Regions from separate parts of the Paenibacillus sp. IHBB 3054 genome, predicted to be linked through region 1. Evidence: riboswitches for the same ligand, from Rfam matches in the RefSeq annotation. Region 1 holds a riboswitch; each other region holds the start of a gene.
The links. A riboswitch is a leader RNA that binds a small molecule or an ion and turns the genes downstream of it on or off. The one in region 1 is predicted to bind cobalamin.
Positions count from the first base shown of each region.

Region 2: it holds a riboswitch for cobalamin, as region 1 does, so the genes downstream of both, ACQ76X_RS16855 (energy-coupling factor ABC transporter permease) here and metE (5-methyltetrahydropteroyltriglutamate--homocysteine S-methyltransferase) in region 1, are expected to answer to the same signal.
Region 3: it holds a riboswitch for cobalamin, as region 1 does, so the genes downstream of both, ACQ76X_RS09455 (anaerobic ribonucleoside triphosphate reductase) here and metE (5-methyltetrahydropteroyltriglutamate--homocysteine S-methyltransferase) in region 1, are expected to answer to the same signal.

Region 1 covers NZ_JBOFBG010000001.1:590,944-597,221, forward strand. The annotation lists gene ACQ76X_RS02935 (DUF4349 domain-containing protein) at 1-212, opposite strand, end outside; gene ACQ76X_RS02940 (DUF1540 domain-containing protein) at 620-772, shown strand; gene metE (5-methyltetrahydropteroyltriglutamate--homocysteine S-methyltransferase) at 1,009-3,309, opposite strand; cobalamin riboswitch at 3,473-3,683, opposite strand; gene ACQ76X_RS02950 (undecaprenyl-diphosphate phosphatase) at 3,970-4,830, opposite strand; gene ACQ76X_RS02955 (DedA family protein) at 4,903-5,535, opposite strand; gene ACQ76X_RS02960 (ABC transporter permease) at 5,553-6,278, opposite strand, start outside.
Region 2 covers NZ_JBOFBG010000014.1:41,332-47,609, forward strand. The annotation lists gene ACQ76X_RS16840 (alpha-N-arabinofuranosidase) at 1-1,284, shown strand, start outside; gene ACQ76X_RS16845 (DUF6171 family protein) at 1,298-1,573, shown strand; gene ACQ76X_RS16850 (ArsR/SmtB family transcription factor) at 1,772-2,749, opposite strand; cobalamin riboswitch at 2,913-3,101, shown strand; gene ACQ76X_RS16855 (energy-coupling factor ABC transporter permease) at 3,364-4,128, shown strand; gene ACQ76X_RS16860 (energy-coupling factor ABC transporter substrate-binding protein) at 4,128-4,424, shown strand; gene cbiQ (cobalt ECF transporter T component CbiQ) at 4,408-5,199, shown strand; gene ACQ76X_RS16870 (energy-coupling factor ABC transporter ATP-binding protein) at 5,270-6,112, shown strand; gene cobJ (precorrin-3B C(17)-methyltransferase) at 6,239-6,278, shown strand, end outside.
Region 3 covers NZ_JBOFBG010000006.1:49,054-55,331, forward strand. The annotation lists tRNA gene ACQ76X_RS09445 (tRNA-Thr) at 202-273, opposite strand; gene ACQ76X_RS09450 (MTH1187 family thiamine-binding protein) at 354-662, opposite strand; cobalamin riboswitch at 1,095-1,325, shown strand; gene ACQ76X_RS09455 (anaerobic ribonucleoside triphosphate reductase) at 1,661-3,646, shown strand; gene nrdG (anaerobic ribonucleoside-triphosphate reductase activating protein) at 3,643-4,158, shown strand; gene ACQ76X_RS09465 (ribonucleoside-diphosphate reductase subunit alpha) at 4,368-6,278, shown strand, end outside.

The DNA.
Region 1 (6,278 bases):
CCGCCTGCTGTTACTGTAGCAGACTCCGCCGAAGAATCCTTCGATTGAACCAAAGCAGCCTCAGGTGCTGAATCTGCCGCCCCTCCCTCAGAGAAGGTGTTCGCACTGAGTTGATCAGCAGCCGAGTTGTTGTCGTCGCCTGAACCGCAGCCTGCCAGCACAACTGCTAGAACAAATAAAAATAAAAAGTAATGCAGACCCCATTTTCGCATTCTCATTCCTCCAAAAGTGTAGTGGAATTTCAGCTTCTTCTATATAAACTACTCCGGCGAAAGGCCCTTTGATCTCTGAGTCTCTTCCGCGTTATTTATTTTGACGTTCCAAAAGCTGGAAGGTTGCAGGAGATTGGAGAATTTCGGACCTTTTTTGATGTTTATTCCCAAAAATAACACCGTTTACATCGCAAACAGGATCATTCGAATGCTGAATGATCCTGTTTGCGAAATCAGGCTTTATTTGCTACAATAATCGTGTCTGAAAAGACAGGAAACACCAAAAACCCTCTATTCACAAGGAATAAGGGCAGGGTTCTGTTCGGACAAGCTCCACCTTGCTGAACAGGACAAATCAAAACGTTCTAATCATGTTGCCAATCCACTATAAGGGGAGGTGAACCCTCATGGCAAAAGACGTATTGTGCGCAGTGAACTCTTGCACCTATTGGGCAGAAGAGAACAAATGCAACGCTGAGTCCATTTTTGTTGCTTATCACAGCTCCAAAGAGCCTACACAGTCTGAAGAAACAGACTGCAAAACTTTCGAAAGTAAATAAGCGTAAACTTAGAAGGGACCCTCCACGGTTCCTTCTTTTCTGTTACCCATTCTATCAAGAATGAGAATTATTATCAAGTGTTTATACTAAAAAAGATCGCCACAAAAAACCAATCCGGGGTGGAATACCCCGGATTGGTTTTTACAGTATATATGCCGACCTTAGCTGGACTTCTTCCGGAATATTCAGCCCCCTCCGGATCACCAGGAAATTGGAGGCCAGTTATAACGGACGTATCAGCGGCTGACCGCTCCGCTCTTCTCTCTGACAATCACGGCAGCCTGCACCATGTTGCGCAGCGCCGCTCCGGTTTCTTCCCAGCCCCGTGTCTTCAGGCCGCAATCCGGATTAATCCAGAACTGTCCGGCATCAAGCACACGCAGCGCCCGCTCAATAGCCTGTGTCATTTCCTCTACCTTCGGTACACGCGGACTATGAATATCATACACACCAAGACCGATTCCCTTGCCATACTCCTGCTCTTCAAAGCTGACGATCAGCTCCCCATGGCTGCGCGAGGTCTCGATGGAGATTACATCGGCATCCATCGCCGAGATTGATCCGATCATGTCATTGAACTCACTGTAGCACATATGCGTATGGATCTGCGTGGTCGCCTTCACAGGGTTGGTAGCGATACGGAAAGATCTTACCGCCCAGTTCAAATAATGCTCATGATCTTCAGCCTTTAACGGCAGGCCTTCACGGATCGCCGGTTCATCCACCTGAATCATCTCGATTCCCGCTTCCTCAAGCGCCTGAACCTCATAACGCAAGGCAAGGGCGATTTGGTTGGCCACCTCTTCACGGCTGAGATCATCACGGACAAACGACCAGTTCAGAATAGTCACCGGACCGGTCAGCATCCCTTTTACCGGAAGACTGGTGAGGGACTGGGCGTACAGACTTTCCTTCACTGTCATAGGGCCGGTAAACGCGACATCGGCATAAATGACCGGCGGCTTCACACAACGTGAACCGTAGGATTGGACCCAGCCCCCTTTGGTAAAGAGGTACCCTGCCAGCTTCTCGCCGAAGAATTCAACCATATCCGTCCGCTCAAATTCACCGTGCACGAGCACATCCAGCCCGAGCTCCTCTTGAAAAGTAATCGCATCTGCAATTTGCTGGCGGATAAATCCGTCATAACGCTCCTGGTTCCAGACGCCCTTGCGCCATTTGAGCCGGGCCTGGCGCACTTCAGGCGTCTGCGGGAAGCTGCCGATCGTCGTTGTCGGCAGCAACGGCAGCTGCCACTTCTGCTGCTGTACCTTTACGCGTTCCGCGAAGGGCAAGCTGCGGCTGTCCGGCAGCTTATCCAGGCTGCGCACCTGCTCAGCCACATCCCGGCGCCCGCGTTCCGGCAGGGCGCGGAACACATTCAGCGCCTCGCGGCTCTCGGCGAGCGCTGCGGCATAGACCAGTCCATCCTCTCCCGCCGCTGCTGCAATCAGACTCAGCTCCGCCAGCTTCTCGTCGGCGAAGGCCAACGCCTGCCGTACCGCAGGCTTTAACTTGTCCTCGCCTTGAACGGTTACCGGCACATGCAGCAGACTGGAGGATGGCTGGAGGATCAGCCGTTCGTCCGGCACATGGGACTTCAGCGCACGGACCAGCTCAAGCTTGGCATCCAGATCGGAGCGCCAAATATTGCGCCCGTCGATAATGCCCGCTCCCAGCCATTTGTCCTCCGGCCAGCCCAGGCGCCGGATCGACGCCAGATTAGCCCCGCCGTCATGGACAAAGTCCAGTCCGATACCCTGCACAGGCAACTCCAGCAGCACTTCCAGCGGCTCTGCAGCTTCAAAGTAAGTCTGCAGCAAGACTTGAAGTCCGGGCACTGCTGCAGCGATCTCTCTGTAGATAGTTCCCAGCAGTTCCACTTCTTCCGCGGTTAAGCCGGTGACAATTGCCGGTTCGTCGATCTGTACCCAAGCCACGCCTTCCTGCTGCAGCTCCTGCAGCAGCTGCACATACACCGGCAGGAAACGGGCAGCAACCTCTGCAATTTGATCAGCAGCGAATCCCTTGGAGAGCTTCAGGAAGGTATAGAGCCCGACTATAACCGGCTTGCCTTCAATACCCGCCTGCTCTTTGGCGAAACGGTAGGCAGCGAGCGGTTTGTTCTCAATCAGGCGGGGAGTCTGCTCGCCGATTTCCGGCACGATATAATGGTAATTCGTATTGAACCATTTGGTCATCTCGCAGGCAGGGGCGGCCGAATTGCCGCGCGCCATGGCGAAGTACAGATCGAGCGGAATGTCACCGCCGTCGTAGGCATAACGTGGAGGAACAATGCCAAACATAGCAGCGGTATCCAGCACATGGTCATAAAAGGTGAAATCATTGACAGGAATCAGTGCGATCCCGGCCTGCTGCTGTGTCTTGAGGTGCTGAAGCTGAATACCGGCCATTTCCGCGCGGAAGGTTTCTTCATTGATTTTGCCGCTCCAGTAAGCCTCCAGCGTCTTTTTCCACTCCCGGTTCTTTCCGATTCTCGGATAACCGAGGCTGCTCGTCTTGATGTTGTTTGTCATTACAGTCACTCCCTTGTCTATAGTAAATGCCTTAAGCTTTAGTTAATGATCTCAGTCGTTATCAATAATAAAGAGCGTCTTCCCCTAACCAGGCCGCAGGGAAAGACGCCCATGGGCTGCCAATGGGTAACGTCTTAACACCTCCCTATCTTCCGTAGGTACTGCAGTGCTGTTGAGACAGGCAGGTCTCCTGGCTAGCGGCGTCGGCATCCATCAGCAAGTCTTCCCGGCGAAGTAGAGATGGCCAGTGACATAGGCTGCTATGAACTCTTCCGTTACAGTGGCGGGACCGCATCGGCTTGTCACCGAATTTCCCTATTAAGCCTCCGGGCCTTTCTGATGCTCCGGCTGGCGCCTGTCTCCGATATTTGCAAATTGTATTCATCCCGTAATCTGATGCCATCATACTGAATCCGATACCTTATCCGCAACAGATTTACGGGTATTCCCGTTATACACATTCCCTATAGCTGGCGCCGTGCAGGCTCATTTTGCGGGGATTCTGCCGCACATTCCCTCACAGCCTCCCTTTAAGAAGCAGCTTCAGCAAAACGTTTGGTATACAGCAAAAAGAACCGGCCGCACCGTCCTTGGCAAGGAGGTACACCCGGTTCTTTTTCGATAAATGATAGCAATCAACGGACTATTCCAGCCTGTCTTTTAGAACCAAACGAGGTAGACTACGCCGGCAAGAACGAGACGGTAAATCGCAAACGGCATGAGCTTGATCCGGTTGATCAGCTTCAGGAAAAACTTCATAGAGAGCAGCGCGAACAGGAAGGCACTAATGAACCCGGCAATAAAAAACGGCAGGGCATCTATCGTAAAATACTGCCAGTTCTTGACCAGTGAAATCAGACTCGCACCCGCCATAATCGGCACTGCCATAATAAAGGTGAAATCTGCAGCCGCACGGTGGCTCATACCCAGCAGCACTCCACCTGAGATGGTCGATCCGGAGCGTGAAAAGCCGGGCCAGAGCGACAAGCATTGGATCAAACCTACCGATAGCGCCTGTCTATATGTAATTTGGTCAACACTCTCTGTCTTGATTTTTTTGGGGGCGAACCGGTCGGCAAAAATCATGAATATTGCACCAATGACCAGACCGATCAGCACCGTCGACGTCGAGAATAAATGCTCGTCGATGTAATCCTCGAACAGAAACCCGAAAATTCCTGCAGGAATAAGTCCCACAATGACCTGCGCCAGCTTCAGCCGGCCTTCCGTCTCCACCGGAGGCTGCCCTTCCGGCACCGCCGTCAGCTCCTTGCGGCTGAACCGCTTGAGACCCAGCAAGTCGATGAACCGGTTGCGGAAAATGATGACTACCGCCAGGATCGACCCCAGCTGGATGACTACTTTGAACGTGTTCGCCGCATATTTTCCTAGAAATTCCTGGGATTTCAGCCACATATCATCCACGATTACCATATGGCCGGTCGAGGATACCGGAGCAAATTCAGTTAATCCTTCTACAATGCCCAGAATGATGGCTTTCATGATAGTCAGCAGCTCCATATTGATCCCCTCCTTTTTGTTGACCTCACCCTATGCGAGGCTTTAAATGTTCTGAGAAACCTGTGTATTAAATTAATCCGTGGTATCTACCGCTTTTCTACCGGACTGGCGTTTGCGGAAATAGAGCACACCACCCACAACAACTCCCACAGCAATCAATACGTAGACGACACTCGAGTAAGCTTCCATGTACACGCCAATATCCTCCCAGGATTCTCCCAGCGCAGCACCAAGCAGAATAAGCAGCACATTCCAGCCGAGCGTCCCGATCGTCGTAAACAGCATGAATAATCCGAATTTCATCCCCGACATTCCGGCAGGAATGGAGATCAGACTCCGCACCAGCGGAATCATCCGGCAGAACAATACCGTCCAGTAGCCGTATTTGTCGAACCAGGCATCCGCTTTGCGGATATCTTTTCCGCTGATCCGGAGCAGTCCGCCCCAGCGGTCCACAATCCGCTCCAGTCTGTTCACGTCCAGCATCCGGCCGATCCAGTACAGCACAAGCGCTCCCAGCAGCGAGCCAGCCGTTGAGGCGATTAGCACGCCGGGGATGGTCATCCCGGAAGTGGTTGTCATGAAACCGCCGAACGGAAGGATTACCTCCGAGGGGATAGGCGGAAAAATATTTTCCAGGGCCAGCATCAGAAAAATGCCCAGATAGCCGAACTGTTCCATAAAATCGGTAATCCATGTTTTCATTTCGTGCTCCTCCGCGTTCAGATGAGATTTTTTTTGAGATTGCGCAAATAACGGCTGCGGATAAGGAAGAAGTATAACCCCTGCGCAGCCAGGTAGCCGATAAGCACCGCACCCGTTTCGGCAGCGATGGACAGATAGAACAGCCGCTGCAGCGCAATAAAGGCGAACAAGCTGTGTAGGATGGCAAGCCCCACCGGAATAAAGAACATCAGTGACAATTGCAGGGTCACGGTCCGGTCCAGTTCCTGGTCGGTCAGGCCCATTTTGGACAAGGTGGAATACTGCAGCCGGTCATGGTCAAGATCCATGTACAACCGGAAGTACAAAAAGCTGCCTGCGGCGATAAAAAAAACGGTGCCGACTAAAAGCGAAGCAAACAGCATCGTACTGTATAGCGTCCGCTGAATTTCGAACAGCGTGCCGCTGACCACAACGGCATAAGGGGATTTGCTCTCGTAGGACACTTTGCCTTTGTCCGCAAGTCCCGAAGCAATACCAACCGTCTGTTGGAATTGGTCCACATAGAACCCGGTATACAAATCTCTTTGCACGGGATTAATGGCGGCGAACAAGCTGTCACTGACGACTACTCCGCTGAAATCACCGCCATCCCTCCCATCCAGCTCCGGCAGCAGATATTCAGCAATCGGCACATGCTCCGTATATCCGATCTCCTGAATATCTACTCCCTGCTTCAGCTTATAAAGGGCATGAACTCGTTCAGAGGTCAGGCTGCGGTCACG
Region 2 (6,278 bases), on a different contig from region 1:
TGCTTCGCCGATGAATATCACTGGAAAGACGGCATCGGTCCGCGCGAAGGCCGCAAACGGATGATCAACACGCATTGGGGCGGTACGGTGGAGAACAACCATTTTGGCACCCATGAATTTATGGAGCTATGCGCCATGCTGGATTGTGAGCCTTATATCAACGGCAACGTCGGCAGCGGCACGGTCCAGGAAATGTCGGAGTGGGTGGAGTATCTGACGTTTAACGGCGTTTCGCCAATGGCGGAGCTGCGTCAGGAGAATGGCCGGCAGGAGCCGTGGGCCGTGAAATATTTTGGCGTGGGCAACGAGAACTGGGGCTGCGGCGGAAATATGCGTCCTGAATATTATGCCGATCTGTACCGCCGGTATCAGACCTATGTGCGCAATTATGGAGACAATAAGATCCATCGCATTGCCTGCGGTCCGAATGTCGATGATTATCACTGGATGGAGGTCCTGATGCGTGAAGCCACCCGCTATATGGATTCCATCACATTGCATTATTACACCATTCCGGGTCCTGCCTGGGAACAGAAGGGGGCGGCTACCGGATTTGAAACCGGCGAATGGTTCTCTACGCTGGAGAAGGCGCTGCGCATGGATGAGCTGGTAACCCGCCATAGTGTAATTATGGATAAATATGATCCGGAGAAACGTGTGGGCCTCATTGTCGATGAATGGGGAACCTGGTATGATGTTGAGCCTGGAACCAATCCCGGCTTCCTCTATCAGCAGAACACGATCCGTGATGCGCTGGTTGCGGGTGTGACCCTCGACATTTTCCATAAGCACAGCGGCCGCGTTCGGATGGCGAATATTGCCCAGACGATCAACGTGCTGCAGGCTGTAATTCTTACTGAAGGCGAGAAAATGCTGCTGACTCCTACGTACCACGTATTCAACATGTACAAGGTGCATCAGGATGCGGAACTGCTTGATCTTTCGCTGGAGAGTGGCACCTATAGCTTCGAAGGCCGCGAGATTCCGGAAGTCTCGGCCTCAGCTTCCATTACGGCGGAGGGTGTAATTCATGTCAGCCTGTGCAACCTGAATCATGCTGCAGCAGCATCGCTTCCGCTGGAGCTGCGCGGACTTGCCGGGAAAGAGGTTGAGATTACAGGAACGACGCTGGCCGGAACAGCAATTGATGCCCACAATACATTCAGCCAGCCGGAGGCAGTGACGCCACAGCCGTTTACCGGCTTTAAGCTGGAAGGCGGCAAGCTTAACGTTGAGCTGCCTCCGATGTCGGTGACCGTGCTGGAAATTACCCCGAAGGCTTAAGGGAGCATCCGATATGAGTACTTTATCGACCTGCAAGGGCTGCCGGGAAGAGTACAAGGTGACGGATGCCCAGATTGCCCGGATTCTGGCTTCATCAATGTTCACCCCGGACAACACCGCTTCAGATGAAGTATACAGGGAGCGGGTTGCCCTTTGCTCAGCCTGCCCGAAGCTCCAGGATGGCGTAACATGCACAGCCTGCGGCTGTATCATTCCGGTCGTGGCCAAGCTGAAGGAGCGTGGCTGCCCGTTGCCGGGCGGCGGATTGTGGAGTCCGGTCACTGAGTAGCGGTTCCGTCAAGCCGTTGGAGAACCTTTGTCACAGAGGAAGTGTCCATTGGCTGTGAATACCGGAAAGAACCCCCTGGAGTCCCAGGCATACTGAAACTTTAAACGCCCCATCCCTCGCGGTATTGTATCCACGAGTGATGGGGCGTTTGTTTGAGAAAAATTTATAGATGGGCTTGACAGAGCAGGCATCGCTTGGCTAGGAAACTGTTCCATTCCCATTGTCAGTACCTGCTGCTGCATCCCTTTTATCCGCGTCAGCACCATTGAATCCATCGGTATAGAACAGCTCTACGACCAGATCCTCGTTGTAATTGCCGAAGCCTTTGCCGAATAAGGTGAGGCCGCCGATATGTTCGGCATCCTCTTCCACCGAGAGCCTGAAGGTCCACTGCTTGTTGCGGATTGCAACCTGCTCCAGCGTAATGTCGGAGAGTTTTAAGCCGTCCATATAGGTTCCTTTTGGGGTAATGCGCAGCTGCTTGAGCAGGCCGTATTGATTGGTGTATGCCGGCCACCATGCAGGGGTATATTTCCCCGGGCTGTCTCCGTAATCGCCCGGGCTGGTCCAATACCCGAGCTTCTGGCCATTCAGCGTGAACGCAATATCCGAAGGCCAGTTATTATTGGTTGACGGTGCTTCGGAGGCAATCTCCATCGTAATGATGAGCTCCTCCGGCTGCTGGCTGGACAACAGGAAGTTGGGTATTTTGTATTCAACATAACCTTTGCCAAACCAGAGAATTCCGGCATTCATCCGCTCCATATCCCAGAAATAACGCGGATCGTCGAAGCTGCCGATGATATGCTCGGTAGTGGCCAGCCCGCAGGTTGGCTCTATCTCAAAGTCGGAATAATGTCCGACCGGTATTTCTTTCCGGTGACCCTTGCGCTCTGCTTTGGCCTGAATTGGGAAGATGATCTCCACACCTTCAGCGGCAAGAGAACAAATCTTCTGCAGTCCACTTCGTCCGGGAGCCATATGGGTGCGGATCAGGCCGGCCGTTTCCAGCTTGCGCACATGCATTGTCATAATGGCGCTGCTCAGCTTGACCGCTCCCGCCAATTCCTTTACGTTCATGGGCTGAACAGCAAGCAGCTGCAGCATTCGCAGACGTACAGCGCTTGAGAGCGCCTCGTACACCGGCAGGGAATCTTCGGTAAGATCAAGTTTCATTTTCTGGGTACGCCTCCGGATTCAAGTTATATAGTTAATAATTATATTACTTAAATGGCTTTCTTACAACCCGTAGGGTTCAACGGATGGTGCGCTGGAGAACTTTGCCGCTCCACTTTTATCACAGACACCGCCCGGCGAAGTCCACTATAATGTACAGGACAAATTAGCGATAAGACAAGGTGCCCTTGTAACTACAAGGGGTAACAGGGAATCGGGTGCAAATCCCGAGCGGTCCCGCCACTGTAAGGAAGAGCTGAACTTCAGCATGTCACTCGGCAAACAGCCGGGGAAGACGAAGGAAGGCGTTATGATCCCGAGCCAGGAGACCTACCTTGTTTGCGCGCACCACGACTCTACGCGGATAGGAGCGGTGTACGAATTGGTTAAAGAGATGAAGGCATGCAGTTTTGGAGACGGTGGATTTTGAAGATTTGGTACAGAGCAAGTGCCAGCTTCAGCTCCCCCACATTACAATTCTGCGATTCTCCGCGCTGTTGCAGCGCGACCACCATCTCTTACATATCTGATGACGTACATAGCACTCCCACCCCCCGGGGCGGGAGTTTTTGATTTGATGACGCACAAAATGACGAATCGATGGAGGGAAAAGGATGAACAAACGCAGATTTTGGAGTTTTGCTGCACTCATTGCCGGATTTACCGTTTATTTTTTGCTGAATGAGCCGGGCACTGCTAACGCGATGCATATTATGGAGGGTTTTCTGCCGGTAGGCTGGGCCGTATTCTGGTGGGCGGCGTTTCTGCCGTTTTTTGCCCTTGGAGTCCTTAAGCTGAAGAAAATGACCAAGGACAACCCGGAGCTGAAGCTGCTGCTTGGGCTGGCGGGTGCATTTACCTTTGTATTGTCGGCACTCAAAATGCCTTCCGTAACCGGAAGCAGCTCCCACCCTACAGGAACGGGACTTGGTGCTGTAATGCTGGGGCCGCTGCCGATGAGCGTAATCGGGTCTGTTGTGCTGCTGTTCCAGGCGCTGCTGCTGGCACACGGGGGGATAACGACACTCGGTGCGAATGCCTTTTCGATGGCGGTGGCCGGTCCTTTTGCCGGGTATGCGGTCTATAAGCTGATGATGAAGGTGAATGGACGTGAAAAGCTGGCAGTCTTTATGGCGGCGGCAGTGGCCGATCTCATGACGTATGTGGTGACCTCGGTTCAGCTTGCAGTGGCTTTTCCGGCGGCAGACGGAGGTGTGCTGGCTTCTCTGATTAAGTTCGGCGGTATTTTTGCCGTGACGCAGATTCCGCTCGCCATCAGCGAGGGGCTGCTGACCGTGCTGCTCTGGAACTGGCTGAAATCCTACAGCCCGAATGAGCTGTCGCTGCTGAAACGGCAAACCAAGGGAGGAAGTCTGTGATGAGCAATAAGTGGAAAAATGGGTTGATGCTGCTGGCGGTGATTTTGCTGGTGGTGCTGCCTCTGCTGCTGGTGAACGGGGAATTCGGCGGGGCTGACGATGCCGCAGAGGGTGTAATTACAGAGATTGATCCCGGTTATGAGCCCTGGTTCAAACCGCTGACCGAGCTGCCTGGCGAAACGGAAAGCATGCTGTTCGCGCTGCAGGCGGCGATCGGGGCCGGAGTGATTGGCTATTCCATCGGCCTGCTGAAAGGCAGACAGGACCGGCGCAAGCTTAATGATCAGAAGAATTGATGCGTTATCCTACAGCAATGCGCTGAGGCAGTTGCCCGCGATGTGGAAAAGCCTGTTCGCAGCGTTCATGTTCATCCTTTCCTATGCGCTTCATCCGGCCTTGCAGCTTGTGATTGCGGGCTGGATGACCGTGTGGTGCGTCCTGTACGCCAAAATCCCGCTGCGCGCTTACGGCCTGCTGTTTGGTACGGCACTTTTGTTCTTTTGTCTGAGCCTGCCGGCACTATTGCTTGAAATTGGCCGTCCAACTGCCGGTGAGGCGGTAATGTCCTTGCAGCTCCCGGCTTCGACTCGTTCACTATACATTACAGCGGAGGGACTGCACCGGGCAGGGTTGCTGCTGGCGCGCGTGTTGGCCTGCCTGACCTGCTGCTTTTTTATCATATTTACAACACCGTTCGGAGAATTGCTGCAGGTACTCCGCAGGCTGCGGATGCCGCAGATCGTACTGGAGCTCATGCTGATTATGTACCGTTTTCTGTTCCTGCTGAGCGATACCGCACATGGAATGATGCTGGCCCGGCGGCTGCGCGGCGGCAGGAGAGGACGGGTGGCCAAACTGCGGGAAGTTGAGGGAATGGCGGGCTCACTGTTTGCGAATACGATGCACCGCTACTACGGGCTGTCGCAAGGGCTGATAACCCGGGGGTACATGGGTGAGATCATTTTGCCGCCTTATGTGTCACGCCCGGTGCCGCGCAGATTCGCGGTTCAGGCCTGCACCGGTATTTCCCTGCTGCTGCTCGCTCAGCTATGGATCTTGCGGAGCTGGTGATTTCTTGATTAGGGAAGCGGCCAACGGCAGGAGTTAAAGTGGAGACTGAACTAAGAGTAAGGAGATTGCAATGAATAACGAATATAGCCTGGTCTTTGAGGGGGTCGCCTACAGTTATCCGGACACGGCGGAACCTGCGCTGCGGGAGCTGACTGTCTCCATCCCCAAAGGACGAAAAACAGCAGTGCTCGGCCACAACGGCTCCGGCAAATCAACCTTGTTCCTGCATGCGGTTGGCGTACTGCGTCCGCAGAAAGGCAAGGTGCTGCAGGGCGGTACCCCGCTAACCTATTCCAAAAAAGAGCTGGCCGCCCTGCGCCGCCGCGTGGGCCTCGTCTTTCAGGACCCCGAGCAGCAGCTGATTCTTAGTACGCCTATCGAGGATATTTCTTTCGGACTGCGGGGGACGGGCATGGATGAGGCCGCTATTCAGAAGCGCTGCCTGGAAGTGCTGGAGCAGCTGAATCTGCTGGCTCTGCAAGACAAGCCGGTTCATCAGCTCAGTCTGGGCCAAAAAAAGCGCACGGCGCTCGCAGGGGTCATGGCGATGGAGCCGGAGCTGATTTTGCTGGATGAGCCGACCTCCTATCTGGACCCGCTCTCCGAGAGACAGCTGCTTGCGGGACTTGAGAGCATTTATGCCAAGGGCACCACGGTGGTCATGGCGACGCATGATATGAATCTGGCCTACCGCTGGGCGGACTGGATCATCGTGGTGGATAAAGGCGTCTGCCGGGCAGCCGGATCGCCGGAGGATATTTTTGCAGACGGGGAAGACATTCGGGCGATCGGCCTTGACCTGCCGCTGCTCGCTGATTTATGGCATAGCCTGCCCGGCCGTTTGACTGCCGGGCAGACTGCTCCCCGGAATGCAGAAGAGTTCAAAGCCATTCTGAAGCGGGAAATTCAATAGAGTGATTACGTCAATGACAGATGTGAAAGTACCTGATTGGGCAGAAGCATCTGCTAGATATAGAGCGTTGTAGCAAGCAGCAGGGAAAGCATGAAATCAAGTTATTTTGTGGACGGGGGAAAAAGGATGAAGAAACAAGGAAAGCTGCTGATTATCGGCTTTGGCC
Region 3 (6,278 bases), on a different contig from region 1:
CTCCACATGAACATATAGGGCAAGATGATTAAATCTACAATCCTCCGGGGTATTGGTGACTTAATCACAAGCGGAAAAGACCTGCTTTTGGTAGAAGAATCAACCCCGGAAATCACTTTACTTGAATAAAGGGTAGAAGAATTAAAAAAAGCGCAGCCTCCGAAATTCCGGAAAGCCGCGCCATGATTGAGTTGCTAAGGATGCTGGTGAAGGGAATTGAACCCCCGGCCTACGCATTACGAGTGCGTTGCTCTACCCCTGAGCTACACCAGCTTAAAGCATTTTTTCTGTCAAACAAAAATATTATACAACTTTCAGCCAAAAACGCAACCTTTTTTCACAATATCCGGGCTTCAATTCTCCTGCAGCTTGCGTTCAACGGATTGCAGCTTGCTGCGGCTTGTAGACGGCTTGTCGCGGCGGTCATCAATCTTCAGCGACGTGGATACCCGCTGCGCCCCGGCAGCGAAAGGAGACTCATGCAGCGCTTCTACGGCAGCCAGAATCCGCGGGATCGGTCCTTCGATAATCGTCCCCATGGATGTAAGCTCATAAGTGATCCCTTCCACTCCCCTGAGCACACGCTGCATATCGGCCACATAGCTGCTAAGGCTCGTGCTGCCTGTGCCGATCGGAATTACGGTAACTTCGCCAATTGCCATCCTGAACCCCTCCTTAATATGCTGTAAAGCAAAACCCTTTATGAAAACTTCCTCGTGTCAACTCATTCCGGACATAAACCTAAAACTCCTGATACATGTCTCCAGCCTGTTCTTATTGTAGCAACTCCGCCGCACACTCACAAACCGCCGCGAGGATTGTTGCACCATTTAACACCATCCGTAACCCTTCGCCCCCCCGTATTTCTCCGTTAGGCATTCCAGTGTCACGCTCACTATATTTATGGAGTCTTTGTGGCATCTTTTAAGACAATTTATGACTTTATCCAGACACTTTTTGCACCCGGCTTGTGGATTACCTGTGGACTAACTGTGGATCATTTGTGAGTAAAACCGCAGAACCCGCTCCCCGCGCGGAGTTTCAAAAAATGGTTTACAAACACAACATATTGGGTTATTTTTATCTAACGACAACAAAATATAGTGGAAACAGGTGTTTCGCTCTTTCAAGCGAGCTGAAGCTTAATAGGGAAACGCGGTGCAAATCCGCTGTGGTCCCGCCACTGTAACCGGATGCCTGCAGGCTTTCTGAAGCCCGCGAAGCAGCGTCTACCGGCAATAGCCACTGAGGGGCGGTAAAGCTCTCGGGAAGGCGCCGGAAGATTCACCGGAAGCCAGGAGACCTGCCTGTTTCGCCGACACCATCATTCATGCCTGCGAGGACCAGGTGAGGTGTCCGCAATGCGGCCTGCACAAGCAGACATAGCCTTCCCGTGTTTTAAGGAGCCAAGGCTGCCGATACCTGAAGGCGATAAACCGTTATCGCCCTCAGGTATCGGCTTCTGCGGAATATATAAGAACAGGACAGAGATTACCCCTGTCCCCTGCTTGTATGTTCATCAAGACAACCGGCAAATATCCTTTAAGGATATTTCGTACGCATTCGGGCATTTCCCGCCTCCTCGGCGGGAGATGCTTTTTTACTGCTATCAGGAAGTATATACTTCGTTCTTACTATACCGAGGGGAGAGAGCTAGACAATGACGCTGCTGGAGAAACGGTACAACGGTGGACAAGCTGCACAGGAAGTTCTTTTGGAGGAAGTTATTCATTTGGGACGGGATATTATCGACAGCCGGGATTTGGATCTGCTGCGCGAGAATGCCAATTTGAACGGAGAAAGCTTCTCCGGCAAAATGAGCAAATTCGGCAGTGAATATTCCAAGTGGTATGCCCGCAACTTCACGATGCCGCCACAGCTCGTGCAGGCTATTCAGGATAATGTCGTGTACGTCCACGATCTGGATCAATATGCCATCGGAACGACCAACTGCATCTTCATCCCGTTTGAGCGCCTTCTCCGCGAAGGCTTCAATACCGGCAACGGCAGTGTCCGTCCTCCGAACTCGATTATGACCGCAATGTCGCTGGTTGCGATTATTTTCCAATCCCAGCAAAATGCCCAGTACGGCGGCGTATCCGCCAATAAACTGGATTACGATCTTGCCCCGTACGTGACCAAATCCTTCGCCAAGCTGTTCCGCAAGGGACTGGAATACTTTGAAGAAGGACAAGCCGGTGATCACCTCGGCGAAATCACGATGAGCCGCAGCGATCTGGCGGAGCAGTATCCGCGCGCCTTCCGCTTTGCGCAGAAAGAGACCGAAAGCGAAACACTACAGGCAGCAGAGAGTATGATACATAATCTCAATACGATGTCCAGCCGTTCCGGCGGACAGATTCCTTTTACCAGCATCAACTATGGCACCTGTACCTCCCCCGAAGGCCAGCTTGTGATCAGTTCCCTGCTGACTGCCACCATGAACGGCCTCGGCAGCGGAGAAACACCGGTGTTTCCGATCCAAATCTTCAAATGCAAGCAAGGCGTCAACCAGAAGCAGGGCGATCCGAACTATGAGCTGTTCCTTAAAGCAGCCGAATGTTCCGCACGCAGACTGTATCCGAACTTTGCCAATCTGGATGCTCCGCTCAATATGCAGTACTATGATCCAGCTGACCCGGACACTGAATTTGCTACGATGGGCTGCCGCACCCGGGTACTGGGTGACCGTTTCGGACGCGATCACTGCTCAGGCAAAGGCAATCTGTCCTTCAACACCCTTAATCTGGTCCGTCTAGGCCTCGCTCACGGCACTGTGACAGGCCGCCGTCTTGCTCCCGACGAGGAAGGCTTCTACGACGACCTGAATCATTATATGGATATTGCGCTGGAGGGCCTGCTGCACCGTTTCCGGATCCAGGCGGCCCAAAAAGCCAAAGCCTCCGATTTCATGATGCGCGAAGGCGTCTGGGAAGGCGGCGAACAGCTTGCTCCAGAGGACAGCGTAGGCGATCTGCTGAAGCACGGCAGTCTGTCGCTCGGCTTCATCGGTATGGCGGAGTGCATGAAGGCCATGTACGGCAAACATCATGGCGAGGACATGGAGGTCCATGCCAAAGCGCTCGCCGTTGTCCGCCATATGCGTGAGTACTGCGACCGCAAGAGCGAAGAACTTGATCTTAACATCACGCTGTTTGCAACACCTGCCGAAGGCTTGTCCGGCAAATTCACCAAGGTGGACCACAAGGTGCTTGGCTCAATTCCCGGCGTAACCGACCGCGAATATTATACGAACTCCTTCCACATTCCGGTGTATTACGAGATCAGCGCGGCCAAGAAGATTAGCCTTGAGGCCCCTTTCCATGAGTACTGCAACGCCGGAGCCATTTCCTATGTGGAACTGAACGGCAATGCCCGCAGCAACCCGGCGGCTTTTGTCAAAATCATCCGCTACGCGCTGGAGCAGGAAATCAGCTATTTCAGCATTAACCACCCGATTGACCGCTGCTCCGGCTGCGGCTATGAAGGGGTTATCGGCACGAACTGCCCTTCCTGCGGTGCGCATGAGCATGACACCCATATCCGCCGCCTGCGCCGGGTAACCGGATATTTGACCGGCGACTACCAGACCCGCTTCAACGCCGCCAAGCAGGCTGAAGTAAGAGACCGCATCAAGCATCTATGAATATTTGCGGTTACTACCCGGAATCAATTAATGAGGGAGAGGGCATGCGGGCCGTCCTCTTCCTCAGCGGCTGCCGCCACCGCTGCCCGGGCTGCTTCAATCCGAAAACGTGGAATTTCAATTTCGGTGAAGTGTTCACCCTGGAGCGGCAGCGTGAGATTATTGCTGAAATTGCCGCTAATCCGCTGTTGGACGGCCTGACGCTGGCCGGCGGGGACCCTTTTTTCTCGGCAGAAGAGGCTGCGGGCTTTATCCATGAGCTTCGCGCCGTGCTGCCGGATTTCTCAATTTGGATTTATACCGGTTATACGTATGAAGAGCTAACGGCTTCTCCTGGCTCGCCGGAATGGAATCTGCTGGCCTTGTGCCATGTAGTGATTGACGGACGATTTGTAGAAGAGCTAAAAGATACTACCCTTCCCTACCGGGGAAGCAGCAACCAGCGGATTATCGACATTCCGGCCAGCCTTGCCGGCAAGGAAATCATCCATTGGCAGCCTGCTGTACTTTAGCTTCTTGGAAATATAAATTTCATGGTATACTTTAAGCTTCTGTTTTCCGCAGACTCGGATTCTAGCACGCGATACGATCTATCGCCTGTTTCGAAAGCACGCGCTTTGAAATGTCGGCTGAGCCGCCATTTCCTGGCCGCTTTCTGCGCTATAATATATCAATTTTTAATATTGAAAATTAAACCCAAATACGAAAGGATGAATCCCCTATGCCAGAACTCGTAGTGAAACCCGACAACCGCCAATTGGCTTTTGATCAAATCCGCCTCTCCGTTTACGCCGACCGTATCCTGAACGGCCTTGAGCAATTAAGCAAAGAAACCTTGCTGCGCGGGGTGCAGTCCAAGCTTCGCCGGAGTGAGGTCAGCGGAGAAGAAATCAGCAGCGCCTTCACCATGAGCGCCCTTGAGCTCGTAACCAAAGAAGAACCGGACTGGAAGTTCGCTGCTGCCCGCTCGCTTTTGACGACCCTATACAAAAAAGCCGCAGTTAACCGCCGCTATAAAGCATACCCGGATGAGCCATACGGCGAATTGTACCCGCTGATTTCCGATCTGGTGAAGAAGGGCATCTACCGTGAAGAGCTTCTGACCCACTACACCAAAGAACAGATTGCCGAGCTTGGCAGCTGCATTGATTATACACGCGACCTGCTGTTCGATTACATCGGCTTGCTTACCCTGTCCGACCGTTACCTGGCCCATGACTTTGACGGGCGTGTGATGGAGCTTCCGCAGGAGCGTTATATGATTATCGCTATGTTCCTCATGCACACAGAGCCGGAAGAGAAACGTCTGGATCTGGTCAAAGAAGCCTACTGGGCGATGAGCAACATCTACATGACTGCTGCAACGCCAACGATGTCCAACGCTGGTAAAAAGGTTGCCGGACAGCTCTCCAGCTGCTTCATCGACACCGTCGACGACTCGCTCGAAGGTATCTTCGACTCCAACACCGACGTAGCCCGGCTGAGCAAAATGGGCGGCGGCATCGGCGTCTACCTCGGCAAGGTGCGGGCCCGCGGCTCCGATATCCGCGGCCACAAGAACACCAGCTCCGGCGTTATCCCATGGATCCGCCAGTTGAACAATACCGCCGTCAGCGTCGACCAATTGGGTACCCGCAAGGGTGCGGTTGCCGTTTATCTCGACGTCTTCCATAAAGATATTCTCGCCTTCCTCGACCTGAAGCTGAACAACGGCGACGAGCGGATGCGCGCGCATGATGTGTTCCACGGCGTCTGCCTGCCGGATCTGTTCATGGAGGCCGTAGAAGCGCGCGGCCACTGGAACCTTTTCTGCCCACATGAGGTGAAGAAGGTAATGGGCTGGAAAGATGCGAATGGCCGCGCACTTGGCCTTGAGGATTTCTATGACGAAAAGCTTGGCCAAGGCGCATTCCGCGACAAATATGCCGAAGCTACCGCCAATCTGGAGCTGTCCCGCATTACGGTTCCGGCCATCGACATTATGAAGCGTATTATGAAATCACAGCTGGAAACCGGCACACCTTACATGTTCTACCGCGATACGGTGAACCGCTCCAACCCGAACCGGCACCAGGGGATGGTCTTCTCCTCCAACCTGTGCACGGAAATTATGCAGAACCAGTCGCCAACGGTCATTGAGAGTGAAGAGCTGGTTACCAAAGACGGCCAGACCCGGATCGTCATCTCGAAGGTTCCCGGCGACTTCGTAGTCTGCAACCTGAACTCCATCCACCTGGCACGCGCCATCCCGGCCGGAGTGCTGGAGCGGCTGGTGCCGATTCAGGTACGCATGCTCGACAACGTCATCGACATTAACAATATCGAAGTGCTGCAAGCGCAGTACACAAACAGCCAATACCGTGCAGTCGGCCTCGGTACCTTCGGCCTGCATCACCTGCTGGCGCTGGAGGGCATCCGCTGGGAGTCCGACGAAGCCGTGGAATACAATAATCACCTGTATGAGCACATCAACTATCTGTTGGTACGCTCCAGCATGGAGCTGGCCCGCGAGAAGGGCCGCTATCCGAAGTTTGCCGGCTCCGACTGGGATACCGGAGCCTACTTCGACTCGCGCGGTTATACAAGCGGCGAGCAGGAAGGCAAATATGTGACAACTGAGCAGTGGCGTGAG